Regions from separate parts of the Algoriphagus jejuensis genome, predicted to be linked through region 2. Evidence: riboswitches for the same ligand, from Rfam matches in the RefSeq annotation. Region 2 holds a riboswitch; each other region holds the start of a gene.
What was found. A riboswitch is a leader RNA that binds a small molecule or an ion and turns the genes downstream of it on or off. The one in region 2 is predicted to bind S-adenosylmethionine.
Positions count from the first base shown of each region.

Region 1: it holds a riboswitch for S-adenosylmethionine, as region 2 does, so the genes downstream of both, ABD031_RS14960 (homocysteine S-methyltransferase family protein) here and ABD031_RS00010 (O-acetylhomoserine aminocarboxypropyltransferase/cysteine synthase family protein) in region 2, are expected to answer to the same signal.
Region 3: it holds a riboswitch for S-adenosylmethionine, as region 2 does, so the genes downstream of both, ABD031_RS20350 (trans-sulfuration enzyme family protein) here and ABD031_RS00010 (O-acetylhomoserine aminocarboxypropyltransferase/cysteine synthase family protein) in region 2, are expected to answer to the same signal.

Region 1 is NZ_BAAAFI010000037.1:34,213-41,561, forward strand. It holds gene ABD031_RS14950 (PAS domain S-box protein) at 1-106, shown strand, start outside; gene ABD031_RS14955 (hypothetical protein) at 163-1,479, shown strand; SAM riboswitch class I at 1,569-1,668, shown strand; gene ABD031_RS14960 (homocysteine S-methyltransferase family protein) at 1,732-2,787, shown strand; gene metH (methionine synthase) at 2,780-5,461, shown strand; gene metF (methylenetetrahydrofolate reductase [NAD(P)H]) at 5,468-6,421, shown strand; gene ABD031_RS14975 (energy transducer TonB) at 6,503-7,240, shown strand; gene ABD031_RS14980 (hydroxymethylglutaryl-CoA lyase) at 7,290-7,349, shown strand, end outside.
Region 2 is NZ_BAAAFI010000001.1:477-7,825, reverse strand. It holds gene argB (acetylglutamate kinase) at 1-237, shown strand, start outside; gene ABD031_RS00030 (M20 family metallo-hydrolase) at 237-1,307, shown strand; gene argH (argininosuccinate lyase) at 1,319-2,653, shown strand; gene ABD031_RS00020 (SulP family inorganic anion transporter) at 2,759-4,300, shown strand; gene ABD031_RS00015 (carbonic anhydrase) at 4,297-4,938, shown strand; SAM riboswitch class I at 5,026-5,136, shown strand; gene ABD031_RS00010 (O-acetylhomoserine aminocarboxypropyltransferase/cysteine synthase family protein) at 5,315-6,619, shown strand; gene ABD031_RS00005 (homoserine O-acetyltransferase family protein) at 6,628-7,349, shown strand, end outside.
Region 3 is NZ_BAAAFI010000048.1:70,633-77,981, reverse strand. It holds gene ABD031_RS20370 (M14 family metallopeptidase) at 1-1,567, opposite strand, end outside; gene ABD031_RS20365 (ribose-phosphate pyrophosphokinase) at 1,835-2,761, shown strand; gene ABD031_RS20360 (50S ribosomal protein L25/general stress protein Ctc) at 2,790-3,362, shown strand; gene pth (aminoacyl-tRNA hydrolase) at 3,447-4,007, shown strand; SAM riboswitch class I at 4,069-4,172, shown strand; gene ABD031_RS20350 (trans-sulfuration enzyme family protein) at 4,270-5,439, shown strand; gene ABD031_RS20345 (CBS domain-containing protein) at 5,494-5,952, opposite strand; gene ABD031_RS20340 (FG-GAP repeat domain-containing protein) at 6,263-7,349, opposite strand, start outside.

The DNA of each region.
Region 1 (7,349 bases), on a different contig from region 2:
CAGCGGAATGGACGATTTTGTACCCAAGCCATTTACCCCAGAAATTCTTTTTGAGAAAATTTTAAAGCATCTCAATCCAAAAGATCAAAATAGAAACGGGGTTTAGCATTAATTTTGCCTAGTGGCAGCTGAATATTTCAGCCTGTGCTCAAATCCGCATTCATGAATCCTTTCCAAAGGCTACTGCTTTTTATTTCCCTCCTAATCCTTCCCAATTTTCTGTCGGCTCAGGGGATTGTCAACAAACGTTCTTCATTTTATGCGTTTACCGGTATATCCGGTGCCAAGCTCCGAGAGTTTAATGAGATGCTCGCAGATAGAGGCCTTTCGCCGCTGCGAAACCGATATCGTTCCTATGGACTGGGATATCAGGCCAGAATCAACGATTTCATCGTTGGATTTGAGCTTTCACAGCATCAAAGTAAGTCCAGTAGTTTTGACGAGTTTGAGATTAGGTACCGAACTTCACGTGCATTGCTCAATGTGGGCTACGCGTTAACCGAGGAGGGTAGATTCCAGCTCATTCATTACATGTCTATCGGTGTGGGCTATCTGAATTTTGAAATGCTTCCTAAAGACCAAACTCAAAACCTTGAGTCGTTCCTCTTAAATCCAGAGGAAGGTTTTGTATTGCGGGAAAATAATATTCAAAAAGGAACCCAGTATTTCGGCGATTTTCTGACCGAAATCGGTTTTCAGCTGACCTACGATTTTGATTTACCGGGGAGAAAAGAAGCTATTCAGGCCTTGGCCAAAGTCGGGTATTCCTTTAGTCCTTTTGAAGGAAGATGGGAAATGAATGGCTATTCCTTCAATAATACCCAAGCGGGCGCATTCGTGAGGGTCGGTGCCGGAATTTCGCTACCGGACCGCAATTTCTTCTACAAAGATGCCTCCATAGGGGTCTCACTCATTCGCGGGGTCCATTTCAGCAAGCCAGACGCCCTCAACACCGAATTGGTTAAGAACGGTTTCCAGCCTTTAGAGGGCACTCCTTCTAATTGGGGACTGAGAATCCTGGGCGAAACAGAGGGGCTTTTGTACGGGGTTGACGTATTCAACTCGGCAATGAAAGGGCCAGCATCCGATAGTCAGCATCAATCCCTAAACAGCCTGAGAGTCTATGCAAATGCGGGGATGAAGTTTTTTCAGTTCAAAAACCTCGCTGTGGGTGCGATGGGAGGTTTTGGTTATGGGAATATCCGGTACACTCTCAGTCAAAATGAGAAGCCAGATTTTCCAGAGTTGTTTGAGCAGCGGTATTTTGATGGCTATTTGAAGAGTTCGGGGCTGATGGCTAAACCCGAGGTATTGGTAGAATACGGGATACCGATGACCAGCCGAAAGTTTTTTGATTTGGTGCTGAGCGCTTCCGCCGGATATGAGCTTGCAATCGGAAATTACCGCCTTGGAGAGCTGGGGATGGTAAAGTATCTGAGTGGGCCGATGCTCGGCTTTAGCGTGGGAATCCGCCCCTGAGTTTCTGAATTTGGATGATGAGAGGCACAAAACTCAAGGAATTGAATTAATTCTACTGCTTTTTTAGCGAAATGCTATTACCTTTGTGAAGCTTATCGAGAAAGACCGAGGGAAGGGCCCTACGACGTCTTAGCAACCTGCAACCAAGGTGCTAACTCCCATTCCGGGAATGCCGGAAATAGATGAGCGGACAAGTACAAGTACTTTTCTCCGTGTTTTGCTCGATTGGCTTTTTGAACTTATTAGAATACGATGCAAAACAGAACGGAAACCCTCCTTCAAGCCATTCAAAACCGAGTGTTGATCCTCGATGGAGCGATGGGAACCATGATTCAACGATACACGCTGATCGAGGAGGATTTTCGCACACCGGAGTTGAAAAATCATCCTAAATCTCTCAAAGGTAACAATGACCTCCTTTCCCTGAGTCGGCCGGATATTATCCGACAGATCCACAGGGAATACCTTGCAGCCGGGGCGGATATCATCGAAACCAACACCTTCTCCGGAACCACGATCGCGCAGGCTGATTACGAGCTTTCTCACTTGGCTTATCTGATCAATTTTGAGTCGGCGAAGCTCGCGCGGGAGGTGGCGGATGAATTTTCTGCAAATGAACCCCATAAACCGCGTTTCGTAGCCGGTGCTGTAGGACCAACCAACAGAACGGCTTCACTTTCTCCGGATGTCAACGACCCCGGCTATCGTGCAATAACCTTTGATCAATTGGCGGAAGCCTATGCTGAACAGGTAAGAGGATTGCTCGATGGTGGTTCGGACATCATCCTGATCGAGACAATTTTCGATACACTTAACGCAAAAGCGGCCTTGTACGCTGTGCAGGAAGTCTATGAAGAGCGGAACATTCCGCTAGATCCAAAAGACGGAGGGATTCCGATCATGATTTCTGGTACGATTACGGATGCTTCAGGCCGCACGCTGTCTGGTCAGACGACCGAGGCATTTCTGATCTCAGTCTCCCACGTTCCTTTGCTTTCCGTAGGATTGAATTGTGCTTTGGGTGCCAAAGAATTACGTCCCTATCTCAAGGTGCTGGCGCAAAAAGCACCGTTTTACGTGTCAGCCTACCCAAATGCGGGCTTGCCAAATGAGTTTGGACTGTACGATCAGGGTGCCAATGAGATGGCGGATCAGGTCAGAGACTTTTTGAAAGAAGGAATGCTGAATATTTTGGGCGGATGCTGTGGCACCACGCCGGATCACATTTCGGCTTTGGCCAAGATGGCCGCTGAATATAAGCCAAGAATCATCGAAGACGTAACGGAAGAGGAGGAAAGCAATGTCTAAGAACTACATGAAACTGGCGGGCTTGGAGCCCCTGGTTTTTACCCCGAATATCAATTTTGTCAACATCGGCGAGCGGACTAATATTACAGGTTCGAGGAAATTTGCCCGGCTGATCCTGAATGGCCAATACGACGACGCACTCGAAATCGCCCTCGATCAGGTGCGTGGCGGTGCGCAGGTTTTGGATGTCTGCATGGACGAAGGGATGTTAGACGGGGAATTTGCCATGGTCAAATTCTTGAACCTAATCGCTTCCGAACCGGAGATCAGCCGCATTCCGATTATGATCGACAGCTCAAAATGGAGTATCATCTTGGCTGGTTTGAAGTGCGTGCAGGGAAAAGGGATCGTTAATTCAATTTCACTAAAGAATGGTGAGGCGGAATTTATACACCAGGCCAAGACCGTCAAGAAGTTCGGCGCGGCGATCGTGGTCATGGCTTTTGACGAAAAAGGGCAGGCAGACACCTATGATCGGCGAGTCGAGATCTGCGAAAGAAGCTATCGAATTCTCGTCGATCAGGTCAAATTCAATCCTCAAGACATCATCTTCGATCCAAATATCTTTCCGGTTGCCACAGGAATGGAGGAGCACCGCAAGAATGCGCTTGACTTTTTCAACGGTACCAAGTGGATCAAAGAAAATCTTCCCGGGGCAAAAGTCAGTGGTGGAGTCAGCAATATGTCCTTTTCATTTCGTGGAAATGATCGGATGAGAGAAGCCATGCATGCCGCATTCCTTTATCATGCCATACATCACGGCATGGACATGGGCATCGTCAATCCGACGATGTTGGAAGTGTACGACGATATCCCAAAAGACCTCTTGGAGCGAGTCGAAGATGTGCTTTTTGATCGGAGAGAGGACGCCACTGAGCGGCTGTTGGACTTTGCCGAGACAGTAAAAGCCGCAGGAAAAAAGGAAGTGGTCAACGAAGCGTGGAGAACTGATCCCGTTGCAAAACGCATCGAGCATGCCTTGGTCAAAGGGATCTTGGACTTCATCGTCGAAGACACTGAAGCTGCGCGTCTCGAACTCAGCAATCCGCTAAAAGTCATTGAAGGCCCGCTGATGGACGGGATGAACGTGGTGGGGGATCTTTTTGGAGAAGGGAAAATGTTTCTTCCTCAGGTCGTGAAATCCGCCCGAGTGATGAAAAAAGCGGTGGCCTATCTGGAGCCGTTTATGCCATTGCCCGAAGAGGGGCAGGTGACTACTTTAAAGAAAATACTTCTCGCGACTGTCAAAGGAGATGTACACGATATTGGAAAAAACATTGTCGGAGTCGTCTTGGCTTGCAACAGCTACCTGATCATCGATCTGGGAGTGATGGTGGATGCTCAAAAGATCATCGACGAGGCCATCAAAAATAAGGTAGATATCATCGGACTGAGCGGCTTGATCACGCCTTCTCTGGACGAAATGGTCAACGTCGCTTCCGAAATGGAGCGTCAAGGCGTCAAGATTCCTTTGCTGATCGGTGGTGCAACTACTTCAAGAATCCACACGGCGGTGAAGATCGATCCCGTCTATTCTGGTACAGTCGTCCATGTGACGGACGCGAGTAAGTCGGTGCCGATAGCCGGAGAGGCGATTTCTGAAGAGACGAGAGAAAGCTACCGGATTCAACTCAAGGAGGCTTACCGGCAATTGCGGGTGGAGCACGAGGCGAAGCAGTCGTTGAAGCAAATGGTCAGCTATCAAGAAGCCCAGGCAAATCCGGTAGAAATTGACTGGAGTTCATTTGTACCAGTGAAGCCCAAAGTGCTCGGTAGGACGACTTTGGAAGATCTCGACCTTGCTGTACTGAGAAAGTACATCGACTGGACTCCCTTCTTCAGCACCTGGATGCTAAGTGGGAGATACCCGAAAATCTTGGAAGATCCGATTGTGGGACAGGAAGCAAAGAAGCTTTTTTCCGACGCTCAGGAAATGCTAGATCAAATGATTTCGGAGAAATGGTTGTCTGCAAATGCCGTTTTTGGACTTTATCCAGTACAGCGAAAGGATGACGATGTGGCGGTTTTTGAGCCCAATGGAGAGCAAGTAGCGTCCTTCCACTTTTTGCGCCAGCAAGGCAAAAAAGGAAAAGGCGTACCGAATCGCTCGCTTGCGGACTACCTGCATCCTGAGAAAACCGATTACCTAGGTTGCTTTGCCGTGACCGCCGGGCTGGGAATGGAAGCGAAATTAGCCGAGTTTCAAGCTGCGGGTGACGATTACAATGATATTATGTTCAAGGCTTTGGCTGATCGATTGGCTGAAGCCGCGGCGGAATATGTTCATGAGGAAGTCCGGAAGAACTATTGGGGCTACTCGACTGAGGAAGGCCTCGATAACGATTCCCTGATCCGAGAGGAATACCCTGGAATCCGTCCTGCGCCAGGCTACCCGGCTTGTCCGGAGCACTCCGAAAAGATGACGATCGACCGCTTACTTGATTTGGAAAAATCTGCGGGTATCACCCTGACTTCCAGTTTTGCGATGTATCCGACCAGCTCGGTTTCTGGGTTCTACTTTGGCAATCCGGAAAGCAAGTATTTCGGCTTGGGGAAAATTGGGGAGGATCAAGTTGCAAGCTATGCCGAGCGAAAAGGAATCACGCTCCAACAAGCTGAGCGCTTACTTTCTCCAAATTTGGCCTATTCTCCAGCACCTATTATTAGCTATTGACAACACATGAAAATAACAGATCACCTTAAAAACGCGAAATCAACGCTTTTTTCATTTGAAATTCTGCCTCCGCTGAAAGGACAAAGTCTGAAAGAACTCTTGGAAGGGATTGCTCCCCTGATGGAGTTCAAGCCGCCCTTTGTGGACGTAACCTACCATCGGGAAGAGTTTATTTACAAAAAACATCCTAACGGACTGCTGGAAAAGGTCAGCACTAAAAAGCGCCCCGGAACGGTCGGTATCTGCGCGGCAATTATGAACCGTTTTCACGTGGATGCGGTGCCGCATTTGCTATGCGGAGGATTTACTAAGGAAGAAACAGAAAATGCATTGATCGATCTCAATTTTATCGGAGTTGAAAACGTACTTGCTCTTCGTGGCGATGCGCCAAAGACGGAGGGTAAGTTTATTCCAGAAACTGAGGGCCATAGCTTTGCGAGTGAGTTGGTCGAGCAAATCGTCCGGATGAACAATGGCCGCTACCTGCATGAGGAAACCGAGAACAGCTTCCATACCGAATTTTGTATCGGAGTGGCCGGCTATCCGGAGAAGCATTTTGAAGCGCCAAGCTTGAAATTTGATCTTAAATACCTGAAGGAAAAAATTGACAAAGGTGCCGAATACATTGTTACCCAAATGTTTTTTGACAACAAGAAGTATTTTGAGTTTGTCGATAAAGTGCGGCAGGCAGGCATCACCGTTCCGATCATTCCGGGGATTAAGCCGATCGCGACGCTAGGACAGATTACCAACCTACCGAGAACATTCTTCTTGGATTTGCCTGATGATTTGACTGACGAACTCGAAAAATGCAAAACCAACGCCGATGTCAAAGAAGTGGGGATCGCTTGGTCGGTAGAGCAGTGTAAGGAGCTGATCGCGGCCAATGTGCCTTCGCTGCACTTCTACACCATGAGCAAGGCGGATACGACCTATAAGATTGCGAAGGCAGTCTTTTAACCCACTCCAAATTGTAAAAAAGCAGCTGCTGGATTTTCAAGATTCAGCAGTTTTTACTTTTTTAGGGGAAATAATTTTTATATGAGGCGACTTGTTTTTTTTCTCGCAATCTTATTGCTGTCTTTCAGTGGCTATAGCCAAACCCTACAATATCTGAATTTTGCGAAAAAACCGGTATTAGACACTGCAAAGTACGGGTATGAATATAGGGAGCTCATCACCGTGGCGGATGGAGTGATTCATCAACAACTGTTCACCCGTGACACTGTGAAGATTCGACACACAACAACGCTACTGGACGATCAAGGGAATAAGAGGAGTAAGAGGGAGCTCGGTTATTTTACCAATGGAGTAATGGAGTTTAGCACGCGAACGGACTTCGAAAAAGGAGAGACACGTCAAAAGTACTTTTATTCAAGTGGAGCATTAAAAAGCGAGCTAGCTATGTGGGGTGATGAAGTGACCTCGGAGGTTTATTATTCTGAAATTGGCGCTGAGATAGCGAAACCTGTTATCGAAGAACCCTCTGCGAAAGGTGGGGAAAATGGTTGGTATTCCTATTTGGCGGGAACAATGCGATATCCGGCTGAGGCAAGAGCAGCAAAGGCAGAGGGGACAGTACTCCTTGCCTTCGAGGTTGACGAAAATGGGACTGTTGGAAATATCCGCGTCGGAAATGCGGAATTCATACATGAAGCTCTTTGGAAAGAAGCGGTAAGAGTCATCGAGAGCTATCCTCACCGATGGACTCCGAAGACAGAAAATGGTGTTGCCGTGAGCTCTGAGGTGACTCTTCCTTTGCGGTTTGTGTTGAGTTAATCAAGTTGATGAATTTGATTACACTACTGCTTTCTCCTTATATTCGGCCATGATCAAGCTTATCGAATGTCCCCGAGACGCCATGCAGGGAATTTCGGGTTTTATCGAC
Region 2 (7,349 bases):
GTGGATGAAAAGAATGACAGTTCGATCATTCCACTGATCAACGAAGATATCTATGCTGAACTTCGCAAAGAAAATGTGATCCATTCAGGCATGATTCCCAAACTTGACAATGCCTTTGCAGCCCTGGAAAAAGGCGTGAACCATGTCTGGATCGGGAAAGCCGAGAATCTCCTGTTGGCGGCAAAAGGAAAACTGTCGGGGACAACTATTGAGCGTAACCGATTCGATCTGTATTGATGGAAAACGTAGACCGCCTTTTTGAAGAAGCCGTGGAGTTCTTGAAGGAGCTGATTGCAGTCCCCTCCTTCTCCAAAGAAGAAAACATCACCGCAGACCTGATCGAAGCTTTTTTGCTTGACAAGAATCTCTCAGTCAATCGCGCGGGAAACAATGTCTGGGCTTTTGCGAACGAATATAATCCTGCCTTGCCGACCGTGTGGCTCAACTCCCATCACGACACTGTGAAACCAAACAATGGTTACACCCTCAATCCATTCACGCCAATAGTAAAGGATGGAAAGCTTTTCGGCTTGGGAAGCAACGACGCCGGCGGGCCTCTGGTAAGTTTGATCGCAACCTTTTGCCATTTTATCGGCAAACCCCTCCCCTTCAATCTGTTAATGATAGCCTCGGCGGAGGAAGAGATATCCGGGGCAAAAGGTATTTCCTCGATCATTTCAAAACTTCCCGAGGCGGAGATTGCCATCGTTGGCGAACCCACCCAGATGCGCCTGGCTGTTGCTGAAAAAGGACTTTTGGTCATTGACGCAAAAATCCACGGCAAAGCCGGTCATGCGGCTAGAGAGGAGGGCGTCAATGCAATTTACCTTGCGATGGATGACTTGGACGAAATCAGGAATTTTTCATTTTTCAAATCTTCGCCCTTCCTTGGCAGAACAAAGGTCACAGCTACCGTAATCAAAGCTGGACACCAACACAATGTAGTGCCGGATCTTTGTGAATACACCTTGGATGTCAGAGTGACGGATGCATATACTTTGGAGGAAGCTTTTCAGGAATTAAAATCAAACCTGAAGGCGGAACTTACGCCTCGATCTATGCGATTGCAATCCTCTCACCTTCCGGATGGGCACCTGATGTATCGGGTCGCTGCCAAACTGAAACTTGAGAAATTCGGTAGCCCTACCCTCTCTGACCAAGCACTGATTCCTTGGCCCTCTGTCAAAATCGGCCCCGGTGACTCCGCTCGATCTCATTCCGCAGATGAGTTCATCTTCGTGGAAGAAATCAAAGCCGGAATCCAAGGCTATATCAAAATCATCAACACCTACGCTGAACTCAGCTAAAGCATATCCCTATGAAACTCTGGCAAAAAGATACTGGCAGCAAAAAAGAAGTAGAACAGTTCACAATCGGTAGAGACCCTGAGTTTGACATTATTCTGGCGCCGTTTGATGTCCTGGGATCGATGGCTCATGCACACATGTTGGAGAAAATCGGCCTGCTCACGCCAGAGGACAACGCGACCTTGCAGAAGGGGTTGAAGGAAATCTATTCCGAAATCAGTGAAGGGAAATTCAGCATTGCGTCAGGTGTCGAGGACGTTCATTCACAGGTGGAGTTTCTGCTGACAGAGCGCTTTGGTGAGGTGGGTAAAAAATTACACAGCGGACGTAGTCGAAACGATCAGGTCCTGGTGGATTTGAAGCTGTTCTACAGAGCTGCGATCAAAGAACTTGTCGAGGAAACAGTCGAGCTTTTTGAACTACTGATCGAGCTTTCTGAAAAACACAAAAATGACCTGATGCCAGGCTATACCCATACCCAACTGGCGATGCCGTCGTCCTTTGGGCTTTGGTTTGGCTCTTTTGCCGAAGGCTTGACGGAAGATCTCGGTTTGCTCAAAGCTGCATTTGACTTGAGTAACAAGAATCCGTTAGGTTCTGCCGCAGGATATGGCTCCAGCTTCCCATTGGATCGCACCCTGACCACATCGCTACTGGGCTTTGCCGATATGCACCACAACGTGGTCAATGCCCAAAACAGCCGTGGAAAGACCGAACGAACTTTGGCTTTTGCGATGGCAGGAATCGCAGGAACGCTGAATAGGATGGCAGCGGATGTCTGTCTGTTTATGAATCAGCATTTCGCTTTTATTTCCTTTCCAGATGATTTGACAACCGGCAGCAGCATCATGCCACACAAAAAAAACCCGGATGTATTCGAGCTGATCCGAGCGAAAACCAATCAGATTCAGGGCGTTCCGACTACGGTAAGTTTTCTGTTGACAAATATGAGCACAGGATATCACCGGGATATGCAGCTGCTGAAAGAGGAGATTTTCCCTGCTTTTGACAAGCTGAAGTCATGCATTGGCATGAGCACATTTATGCTAAAGTCCATCAAAATACGCCAAAATATCCTGCAGGACTCATTTTACAAGCATGTGTTTTCCGTCGAGGTCGTCAACGACCTGGTCTTGAAAGGTGTCCCTTTCCGTGATGCCTACAAGCAAGTGGGCTATGAAATCGAAGCAGATCAGTTTGCTCCCGATCAGAATCATCTCAACCATACGCATGAAGGCAGTATCGGAAATCTGTGCTCCACTGCTATCCAAGCCAAGATGAGAGCGGCCACCCAGTCATTTGATTTCTCCAAAATTGACAGCGCCTATGAGCGTTTGATCGGGTAATTTTTTTCTCCCACTCATCCAAAAGTTTAGAAACATTCCTCGCAAAAATTTATTTTTAGAGACTATTGCTTTTATTCAAGCTGTACTATTCTTATTTTCTGCACTATGAATGGTCTTTTTGGGGAGAATTTAAAATACGATCTCAAATCCAGCCTGGTGGTTTTTTTGGTAGCTCTACCACTTTGCTTAGGGATCGCCGTCGCCAGCGGTGCACCGCCGATGGCAGGCTTGATCGCGGGAATTATCGGAGGCATCGTGGCCGGTTCTATCTCCGGATCCCATGTGGCGGTCAGTGGCCCTGCTGCTGGTCTCACTGTGATCGTGTTGGATTCGATCTCCAGTCTTGGCGGTTTTCAATTGTTTCTCGGAGCGGTCGTTGCTGCAGGACTAATCCAACTACTTTTGGGAGTTTTGCGGGCCGGGGTGCTGGGTTACTATTTCCCGCACTCGGTGATTAAAGGGATGCTGACGGCAATCGGCTTGATTCTGATTCTGAAACAGATCCCTCATGCGCTTGGCTATGATAAAGACCATATCGGGGACATGGCATTTGAGCAGTTGGACGATCACAATACATTCACAGAAATCTACTACGCCTTCATTTACAATAGCCCGGGTGCGATACCCATCGTCTTGATCGGGCTGCTAATCTTGATTCTCTTTGAGAAGCCCAGGATAAAAAGCCACAAAATCTTCGGAGTGATTCCCGGTCCACTGTGGGCGGTGATTGCGGGGATTGTGATCAATGAGACGTATCGGTTTTGGAATCCTGACTGGCAACTCGGAGGGGATCATTTGGTGTCGATCCCTGTGCTTTCGAATCTCTCGGAACTTCCTTCGCTGTTAACCTTTCCCGATTTCAGCCTGATCGGTGACTACAGTTTTTGGCTGGTTGCATTCACAGTGGCAATCATCGCCAGCATCGAAACACTGTTGAGTGTCGAAGCAGGTGACAAACTGGATCCTCAGAAAAGAAATACTCCTGCGAGCAGGGAACTAGTAGCCCAAGGAACGGGAAATTTCCTTTCCGGTCTAATAGGCGGGCTACCGCTTACCGTGGTGATCGTTCGGACAACAGCCAATATCTCCTCAGGTTCGAGAACAAAGATGTCGGCAATTTTTCATGGATTTTTGCTCCTGATCTTGGTTTTGACTATCCCAAACGTATTAAACAAAATCCCTTTGAGCTGCCTGGCAGCGGTACTTTTTCTTGTCGGATATAAGCTTGCAAACCCAGCAATTTTTATCAACGAATACAAAAAAGGCTTCGATCAATTTCTTCCGTTTATCTTAACTGTGATTGCTATTCTGTTTACAGACTTGCTGATAGGGATAGGGATTGGAATGATCGTAGGCTTATTCTTCGTAATAAAAACCAACTTCCAGCGCTCGCTTGTAGTTACTGAAATGAACGGAAACTATCTTCTCAAACTCCAAAAAGATGTCTCGTTCCTCAATAAAGCCCCGTTGATGAAACAACTTTCCACGATCCCAGCGGGAAGTTTTGTCATCCTCAATGCAACCAAAGCAAGATTCATTGACCACGATATCCAGGAACTTTTGCACGATTTTATTGAAACTGCTCCCTCAAGGGATATCGAAATAGTGATAGAAGGATTCTCCAAAAATGTGAAGCAAAAAGTATGAACCCCTACGAAAAACTTTTATTGCAAAACAAGGCTTGGTCTGAAGAAAAAATTCAAATTGACAAGGACTTCTTCAATCGCCTAGCGGGACAGCAAAAACCAAAGTTCCTATGGATCGGATGCTCCGACAGCCGCGTACCTGCAAATGAAATCACAGGAACCGACCCCGGCGAGATCTTCGTGCACAGAAATATCGCCAACATGGTGGTACATACGGATCTCAACATGCTATCCGTCCTACAATATGCGGTCGATATCTTAAAAGTAGACCATGTAATCGTCTGCGGCCATTACGGCTGTGGCGGGATAGAAGCTGCACTCAGCAATAAGAGCTATGGGCTGATCAACAAATGGCTGCGCAACATCAAGGAGGTCTACAAGATATACCAACCTGAAATCGACTCCATCAACAATCATGTGGACAAGGTCAATCGTTTGGTGGAGGTAAACGTAATGGAGCAATGCGAGGATCTGATCAAAACTTCCATCATCCAAAAAGCCTGGAAAGAGCGCCGCGCACCTGAAATCCACGGTTGGGTATACGGACTCAACAACGGACGAGTAAAAGAACTGACGACGATCAAGGCTGATCCGAATACTGTCAACCCTATCTTCCGCTACAATCTGGATGATTTATAATTAAAATATTCTCCGGAACCTGAGCAACTATTTTGATTTCTCAGTTTCCGGGTTTTTCTTTGCACATCCTTTCACTTTTAGTGCGGGGATTTATACAGAAGAGGCGAGAGACAGGCTCGACGACCCTCTGGCAACCTTCCGAAGCGGAAAGGTGCCAATTCCTGCCGACTGAGGTATTCTCTTTCGGAACTATAAATTCCTTGCAAGATGCACGAGCGATTTATTCCCAGTTTTTCTTTTGGCCGCTGGCCAAATTCTCTTTCCAACTTTGGATTTATTATGTTCGGATCATACGTTTCTATGTCTGATTCAACCTATACTGATCTCGATTCCCGGGATCTTTCCTGTCTTTTCTAACCCAAAAAAACTCAATTTTATGTCTACTAACTATCGATTTGAAACACTCCAGCTTCACGCCGGACAAGCTCCAGACTCCGCCACCAATGCCAGAGCGGTCCCCATTTACCAAACGACCTCCTACGTCTTTAACAGCGCAGAGCATGGCGCTAATCTCTTTGGATTGAAAGAATTTGGAAACATCTACACACGGATCATGAATCCGACGACGGATGTTTTTGAAAACAGAATTGCTGCATTGGAGGGCGGAGTAGCCGCTGTAGCTACCAGCTCAGGACAGGCCGCTCAGTTTTTGGCCCTGAACAACATCATGGAGGCTGGCGACAATTTTGTTTCGACAAACTTCCTGTATGGCGGCACTTACAACCAATTTAAAGTCGCCTTTAAGCGACTGGGGATTGAAGCTCGATTCGCAAAAGGCAATGGAGCCGACGCTTTTGAAAAACTCATCGACTCCAAAACCAAGGCACTTTACCTGGAGACCATCGGCAACCCAGAATTCAACGTGCCTGACTTCGAAGCCATAGCCGCTGTCGCGAAAAAACATGACCTTCCACTCGTCGTAGACAATACTTTTGGCGCAGGAGGCTACCTATGCCAACCCATCGCCCATGGAGCAAATATCGTCGTTTCTTCCGCTACCAAATGGATCGGAGGTCACGGCACGTCCATTGGTGGAGTGATTGTAGATGCAGGAAATTACAACTGGGGCAATGGAAAATATCCGCAATTCTCCGAGCCATCCGAGGGCTATCATGGATTGAATTTCTGGGAGGTTTTCGGCGAAAACAATCCGTTGGGACTTCCCAACGTTGCTTTTGCAATCCGAGCCAGAGTCGAAGGATTGAGAGACTTTGGCCCAGCGATCAGCCCTTTCAATTCATTCCTTTTGCTTCAGGGAATTGAAACACTTTCGCTCCGCGTACAAAGAACCGTAGACAATGCACTGGAAATCGCCAAATGGCTGGATGCCCACGAGCAGGTTTCCAAGGTGAACTACCCTGGTCTCGCCTCCTCTCCTTATCATGCTTTAGGTAAAAAATACCTAAGAAATGGCTTTGGTGGAGTGTTGAGTTTTGAGATCAAAGGAAGCAAAGAACAAACCTCTGCTTTCATCAACAACTTAAATCTCATCTCTCATCTCGCCAATGTTGGCGATGCGAAAACATTGATCATCCAACCTTCTGCGACTACCCATCAGCAGCTTTCCGATGAAGAGCAGCTGGCGGCGGGCGTCACTCCTACCATGCTCCGAATATCGCTTGGCATCGAACACATCGACGACATTAAAGCTGATTTGCAGCAAGCATTTGAAAAAATCTAATTACCCCAATGAATTTGACAAGCCAATACGCTGAACCAACTATGACTCAGGAAGTTTACCATTCGACAGACCCATTGCATCTGGAATCCGGCGAAGTCCTGAGAGAATTTGATCTTGCCTACACGACGTATGGGCAACTGAATTCTGAAAAATCGAATGTAATCTGGGTCATTCACGCCCTCACCGGTGACGCAAATGCGGCAGAATGGTGGAATGGACTGATCGGCGAAGACAAGTTCTTCGATCCAGCCAACCACTTTATCATCTGCGCCAACCTGCTTGGCAGCTGCTACGGATCTACCAATCCTTTTAGCGAAAATCCGGCAAACGGCGAACCCTATTTCTATAATTTCCCGCAAGTCACCACACGGGATTTGGCGGCTAGTCTGGAGAGACTTCGGATTGAATTGGCAATCGATCAAATCCACACCCTGATAGGCGGTTCCCTTGGTGGTCAGGTCGGCTTGGAGTGGGCTGTGACTTTGGGTCAAAAATTGAAAAATGCGGTGATCTTGGCTTCTACGTCTAAGAGTTCACCATGGGTGATCGGATTCAATGAGACGCAACGCATGGCCATAGAATCAGATTCGACCTGGGGCGAATGCCATGAACTTGCCGGAATCAAGGGGCTGGAAACTGCGCGCGCAATTGCAATGCTCACTTATCGTCATCCTGATGACTTACTGATTAAGCAAAGTGAAAATGACGAAAAACTGGACGGATTTCGAGC
Region 3 (7,349 bases), on a different contig from region 2:
GATAAAGAAAGTCATTCGGGTGATCCTGAGGCTCAAACATATCCAGCACGTGTGGTCGGAAAGCTTGTGCAGCTTTCACCACATACGAGCCTTTGGGGTAGGATTTTCCACTGAGAGAAAAATCAGCCGTAGCTTTCTCTACCAACACGCCAGACTTGATCAGGGCATTCAGAAACTTGATTGCTGTAGAAAAATCAGGCTGATCAGCGGAAAGGACATAGCCTCGTGAATCTTTTCTCGAAGGATCTTTATACACCGAGTCATAAAACTGAAGCGGCAGACCTGAGCGGAAGCCGAAGCTTGCCATCTCTGGGTCGTCGGAATCTCTCTTTTTCTTCGAAGCGTCAAATTCCTCCTGTACCGCCTGAGCGTACTTCGGATACTTAGTCCATGTATCCGTATTTCCTCGGTCAACAGAGTTTTTACCCATCAGATAAAAATTATACAACAACTCATCACCATGTCTCACGGCATGATTGAGAATTGAATAATTCAGCGACACAGAGTATTCAATCGACCTTCTAAATGGCCAAGGGCCCGGAGTAACCGGGTACGGAGTTCCGTTGTTTGGAATCAGCCTATCCGGTACCAAAGGGATAGAAAAAGGAGAAGGGTCACCCACAATCTCGGTCAAAATCCCAATCATGTTATGATAATAAGGGGTAGTTCGCAAGCCACCATTCCACCAAGTGGAGAATACCGAGCCGTCGAGTCTGGTGTAACCCGGCTTATCTTCGACATGGAGGCGGTTGATCATGGCCGCACCAACTGCATCGAGGCTAGTGATAATTAAAGGATCAAAAACATGATTGAATGGGTCTCTGTATGGAGGCCCCGCAACAACAGTCCCCGAAGGGCCACTTTGATGGTGATTATACACAATTTGCGGAAGCCACTCCACATATTGCTGAAGGGAGATATTGGTCGTCTCCTTCATATTATTCATGTAAAAGTCGCGGTTGTTGTCATGCCCCACATATTTCTGGTACAGCACCGGAATATTCTTGTTTCTCTTCTCCTGATCTTCATTCCTCATATACCAATCGGACATAATCTCCATCCCGTCTGGGTTGGCATGAGCCAAGAGTATAATGACTTCATCAAGGATCTTCAGCGTCTCCTCATCATTTCTTGAAGCCAGCGTATAAAGGGTCTCGATTAACTGTTGCGCACCTACCACCTCGCTGGCGTGCAGGCCACCATCGATCCAGACGACCGGTTTCCCTTCTTTAGAAAGCGCTTTTGCTTCTTCGGGAGTGAGCTCTGCACGGCCGAGTTTCTGGGAGATTTCTTTGTACTTCTCCAGCTGCGCAAAATTCTCAGGAGCGGTGATAATCAGCATTGGCTGCTCTCTACCAAACTCCGTCTTTCCGATGCTGGTGTAGCGTACCCGATCGGATGCGGCATCTACTTTTTGGAAATAGGCTTCAGTTTGTGAAAAATTAGCGAGCATGTACGGATCGCCGATGTCAAACCCAAAATGCGATTTTGGAGTCGGAATGGATTGGGCATCTGCCGCAAAGGGCAATATCCCAAGGAAGAGGACTAAGCATAAAATTCTTTTCATGAGGTCGGGGTTAATACCAGTTCCCGGTAAAAATAAACCATCTACTAGGTAATCAGCGACAAACACCCCCTTAAACTCCAAAAATTACAGGATCGGTAAGTTGACAGGAAAATCGCGGAAGTCAAGACACAAACTGTTTGCGATCGATTTCAAAATTCTCGCATTATTGCTTGGATGAAATGCCCTGCTTCTAGCCCATCCGTCAAAAATCCTTACTTTTGCCATCGATTCCATTCTTTTCTCCAACCTCCAAAAAACCAATCCACCATGTCTGAGGTCAAAATATTTGCAGGTACAAACAGCCTCCACCTGGCAGAAAATATCGCCAAAAGCTACGGCAAGAAGCTCGGCGATTTGACCATGTCCAAATTCAGCGACGGAGAAATGTCCCCGAGTTTCGATGAGTCAATTAGAGGCTGCACTGTATTCATCATCCAAAGCACCAACCCCCCAAGTGACCATATTATGGAGCTTTGTCTGATGATCGATGCGGCGAAGCGCGCCAGCGCATACAAAGTCTGCGCAGTCATCCCCTATTTTGGCTATGCCCGCCAAGATCGAAAGGATCGACCTAGAGTATCCATTGCCGCGAAGTTGATCGCGAATATGATCACCTCAGCCGGTGCAGATCGGATCATGACCTGTGACCTGCATGCCGGACAGATTCAGGGTTTTTTTGACATCCCTTTGGATCACTTGAATGGATCAGCTATCTTTGCACCCTATTTGGAAACGCTCAGCTTGCCAAACTTGATTTTTGCTGCTCCAGACATGGGGGGCGTAGGTCGAGCAAGGTCATTTGCAAAGCATTTTGAAGTAGAAATGGTCGTCTGTGATAAGCATAGAAAAAGGGCCAACGAGATCGCATCCATGCAGGTAATCGGAGATGTGGAAGGGAAGGATGTGATACTTGTGGATGATTTGGTCGACACCGCCGGGACACTTTGCAAAGCTGCCCAAATCATCATGGAGAAGGGAGCCACCTCAGTCAGAGCCATAGTCACGCACGGAGTGCTCTCTGGAAAGGCCTACGAAAATATTGAAAATTCCGTTTTGGAAGAGTTGGTCGTCACTGACACCATTTCTCCCAAGATGGCGTCTCCTAAAATTAAAGTACTGAGTGTGGCGGAATTGTTTGGAAAAGCCATCCATGCAGTGACGGGCAACACCTCAATCAGTGCTCTCTTTATTTAAAAGAAACCATTTTAAAATACAAATACTTATGAAAACACTAGAGGTTATAGGGTTTAAAAGAGCAAATCTCGACGGTGCCGCTTTGAACGAAATCAGAGACGCAGCCAATGTTCCCTGCGTAGTTTATGGACCAGGTATCCCTGAGCAAGTTCATTTCTATTCTCCAGCGATCCTTTTCCGTGACTTGATCTACACTCCAGACGTTCACTTGGTTGAGCTGAACATTGAAGGAACGATCATCAAAGCCGTTTTAAAGGACGCACAATTTCACCCGGTAAGCGAGACTTTGCTTCACGCAGATTTCATGGCTTACACGGAAGACAGACCGATCAAATTCGAAATTCCTGTGAAAATCGAAGGCAGTTCTCCAGGTATTGCAAAAGGTGGAAAGCTGGAGTTCAAAACCAGAAAATTAAAAGTAAAAGGTACAGCAGGAAATCTTCCTGACTACATCTCTGTAAATATCTCTGATTTGGACTTGGGCAAATCATTCAAAGTTAGCGAGTTGCAAGTAGAAGGATTTGAAATCCTGACTTCGCCAAACGTATCCATCGTGACTGTTGGTATTCCAAGAGCACTTAGAGGCAAGAAAGCAGAATAATTCAACGCTTGTTGATTTTACAAATCCTGTCCCTCACCGGACAGGATTTTTTTTTTAATTTCAAAGCACTGAAAAGTATCACACATGAAATACCTGATCGTGGGACTGGGCAATATCGGCCCGGAATACGAACTCACCAGACACAACATCGGCTTCCTCACCATCGATCGACTTGCCGACAAGGCTGGCACCACTTGGAAAAGTGACCGGCTGGTCTTCAAATCCGAGATGAAACACAAAGGCCGGACATTACACCTGATTAAGCCGACTACCTACATGAACCTCAGCGGAAAAGCCGTCAATTATTGGATGAAAGAGCTGGGAATCACTAAGGAAAATGTTTTGGTATTGGTAGACGATGTCGCAATCCCATTTGGCAAACTGCGTATGCGGGTCAAAGGCAGTGCAGCCGGTCACAATGGCCTGAAAAACATCGAAGAACTCACCGGCGGACAGGATTACCCCCGACTTCGGATGGGTATTGGAGATGATTTTCCGAAAGGACGACAGATCGACTTTGTGTTGGGGAGGTTTACAAAACAAGAGTTTGATGAACTTCCGGAGATCATGGACAAGGCGATCGAGATGGTTTTCGGCTTTTGCACCATCGGAATTGCTCAGACGATGACACAATTCAACGATTGATTGCAGACGGGATTTGGAAATAACCAATTCTCGCTTTTTATTTGCAGCACTTCAGGAGACTGATTTATAAAGAAGAGGCGAGAGAATAGGCTCGATGACCCTCTGGCAACCATCCCTGCCAAGGCGAAAGGTGCCAAGTCCTACCCTTTGCGGGAACTATAAATTGGCGTATTAACTACTGCCTCAATTCTGGTTCGGATTCTGCCTCTGGGAAAATTCTTTTTCAATCCTGGACAACAACCGTATTCAAAACTCCCAGACTATGAGTCATTTCGAAACCGATGCTATCCGTATCCAAAGCCGATCCGATCAGCGAGAGCATTCCTCTTCCATCTGCCTGACCTCCAGTTTCACCTTCGAATCTGCGGAAGAAGCACGAGCGATGTTTGCTGAGGAAATCCCCGGAAATATCTATTCTCGCTACGCCAACCCCAATTCCACGGATCTGATTGAAAAAGTCTGTGCAGCAGAAGGCACCGAAGACGGGATTGCCACCGCTTCGGGAATGGCGGCGATGTTCTCCAGCATGGCATCGCTACTTCAGCAGGGCGATCATGTATTGGCTGCGCGATCCCTATTTGGCTCCACGCATCAGCTGCTGACTCGGGTATTCCCGAAGTGGGGCATCACTTCGACCTATGGTGATATCTCCGATTGCCAAAACTGGGAGAAGCTCGTGCAGCCCAACACCAAGATGCTCTTTATCGAAACTCCGTCTAATCCTGGCCTGGAAATCATCGATCTGGAGTGGGCGGGAAAATTCGCCGCAGCGCATAACCTCATCCTCGTGGTGGACAACTGCTTTGCGACTCCCTATCTTCAGCAACCAGCAAAATGGGGAGCACACATCGTCGCCCATAGCGCAACAAAATTTATTGATGGTCAGGGAAGAGTGATCGGAGGTTTGATCTTGGGAAAAAAAGAACTGATCAAGGAAGTGCAGTTTTTCACCCGCCATACCGGACCCTCGCTATCGCCTTTCAACGCTTGGGTTTTGTCAAAAAGTATGGAAACACTGGCTGTCCGTATGGACCGTCACTGCGAAAATGCACTTAAGATTGCAACCTATTTCGAAGGAAATTCAGAGCTCGAAGCAGTGAAATACCCCTTTCTCAAATCACACCCGCAACATACACTTGCTTTGAAGCAGATGAAAGCCGGCGGGGGCATCATCACCCTGACGCTGAAAGGCGGCGGAGAAAGAGCACAGCGATTCATCGATCAACTGCAGATGGTTTCGATCACTCCAAATCTCGGTGATGCCCGCAGCATCGTCACCCACCCAGCGTCGACCACCCACAGCAAACTCACTCCTGAGGAGCGTGCCAGCGTGGGAATATCTGATGGCTTGATCCGACTGTCCGTCGGACTGGAACACAACGAGGACATCATCAAGGATGTGGAGCGCGCAATCGAAAAGTCCAAGTACTAGAATCTTAGACGATAAAAAATCAAAAGGGCCCGAAATTTCGAGCCTTTTTAGATTTTACCAGGTGGTATGTTTGAGTTTCGGAAAAGCCCGGATCACGTCGCTGAGACTGATCTGCCCCACTAGGTGACCATCTTTCAAAACCGGAAAACGTCTAATTTTGTGTTCGAGAAACTTTTGCGCAGCATCAAAAAGTGACAAATCCGGCGACACCGTGATTACTTCAGTACTCATGTGTTCTTTGACTTTGGCCGGAAACCGGATCGTGTTCGTATACTTCCCACGGATGATCTCGGCCAGACAATCCCATTCCGAAATGATCCCAACCAGTCCGCCGGCTTCGTCTACCACGGGACCGCCCGAGATTTTCCGTTGAGTCATCAGCTCCAACACTTGGTCTATCGAATCCTCCAATTTGAAAGTAACCAAACTCGTGGTCATATGGTCTCTGACCAAAATCTGTTGGATCGGGGTCTTTGGCTCCACCACTCGAACCCCTTGAAAACTTTTTACCATAGCATGTTATTTTAAGGAATGATAATAAGATACTGATTTCTAAAGACAAGAGAAATAATATCGTGAAAAATTAACCGTTTATTGGTTTTTATTTCGAACACTAATGAAATAGCAAACTATTATATGCGTATTTATATCAATCCGTGAATATGCTGAATCCTGCCAATAGTAGAATTAGTTCGGGGAACTGTCAATCACATAAACACTGAAATTTGAAAGTTAGAAAACGAAAGGTGAAGGGTCGAGCGGTTTAGGTCTTTGCTGCAGTAGAATAACCAGTTCAAAAAAAATGATTCAAACCAATTGACCGCTAATTCAACTTGTTTCTCAAAACAACAAAAGGTGTCCATTTTTCCGTTGGCATTCTATACAGTTGGTCAAATTCAAATGAACCCACCACGATATCCAAGTCGCCATCCAGATCCAAGTCGCCTTTGGAAACGGTCAACCAATGTAAATCGGGGACGCTGGCCAAAACGTAAGGTTCAAATTTCCCCTTCGTCGCTTGCTGAAAATAGATCAGATCCTGCCTTGGGTTTTGATTCTTCTCCGGAAAAAAGGCAATCGCAATCAAGTCGGTTTTCCCGTCCTGATCAAAATCTCCGACTTCCATTCCGCTTGCTCCATGCATGGGGTAGAACCATTTTTCCTCAAAGCTCCCAGACCCGTCATGCTCAAAAATCCGCACACCGTGATAATTTTTCAAGATCTGAGATAGATCTGCATTATCGCCATTGACCAAAACCAAATCCGGAATGCCGTCGCCAGTCATGTCTGCGTATCGGAAATCACTCGAGCCAAACGCCGGCTGAAATGCAAGCAGTGTCCTTTCCCGGAATTGACCTTCGCCTTGGTTTTCAAAAAACAAAACCGCTTCTCTCGCCTGAGTCATCAGCGCGAGAATATCCATATCTCCATCCTGATCAAAGTCCACCGCAATAGACCTTCTGGCGCCTGGATCTTGCTTCAAAATTTTCTCGGTAAAACCCATCGAGTCAGAAAGGTAAAGGCTCAATTTCCCCAGGTGATTTCCAAAATGACTGATCAAATGATCTTCTTTTCCATCACCATTCCAATCTGCAAATTCGACATGGACGGGCCGCATGAGCTTTTCTCCCATCGATTTTACAGACATGGTCTGCCCGGATTTAGAATACTTCTCCAATGCGCCTAAGGAATCATTGGCGGGATCCATGAGTCCCATCGAAAGCAAGTCAAATGACTCGTCCGATCTCCATTTAACCTCCACCGGCGCAACCGGGGTCGCAATCGAATCGAGTTGACCAAACTTATTTTTGGAATCCAAGACAAAAAGCGACCGAAACCGATGTCCTGCCCAAAGGTGCCCGGTCTGAGGATGTACCCTCAGCATCGTCGTCAGATTGGAACGCACCATC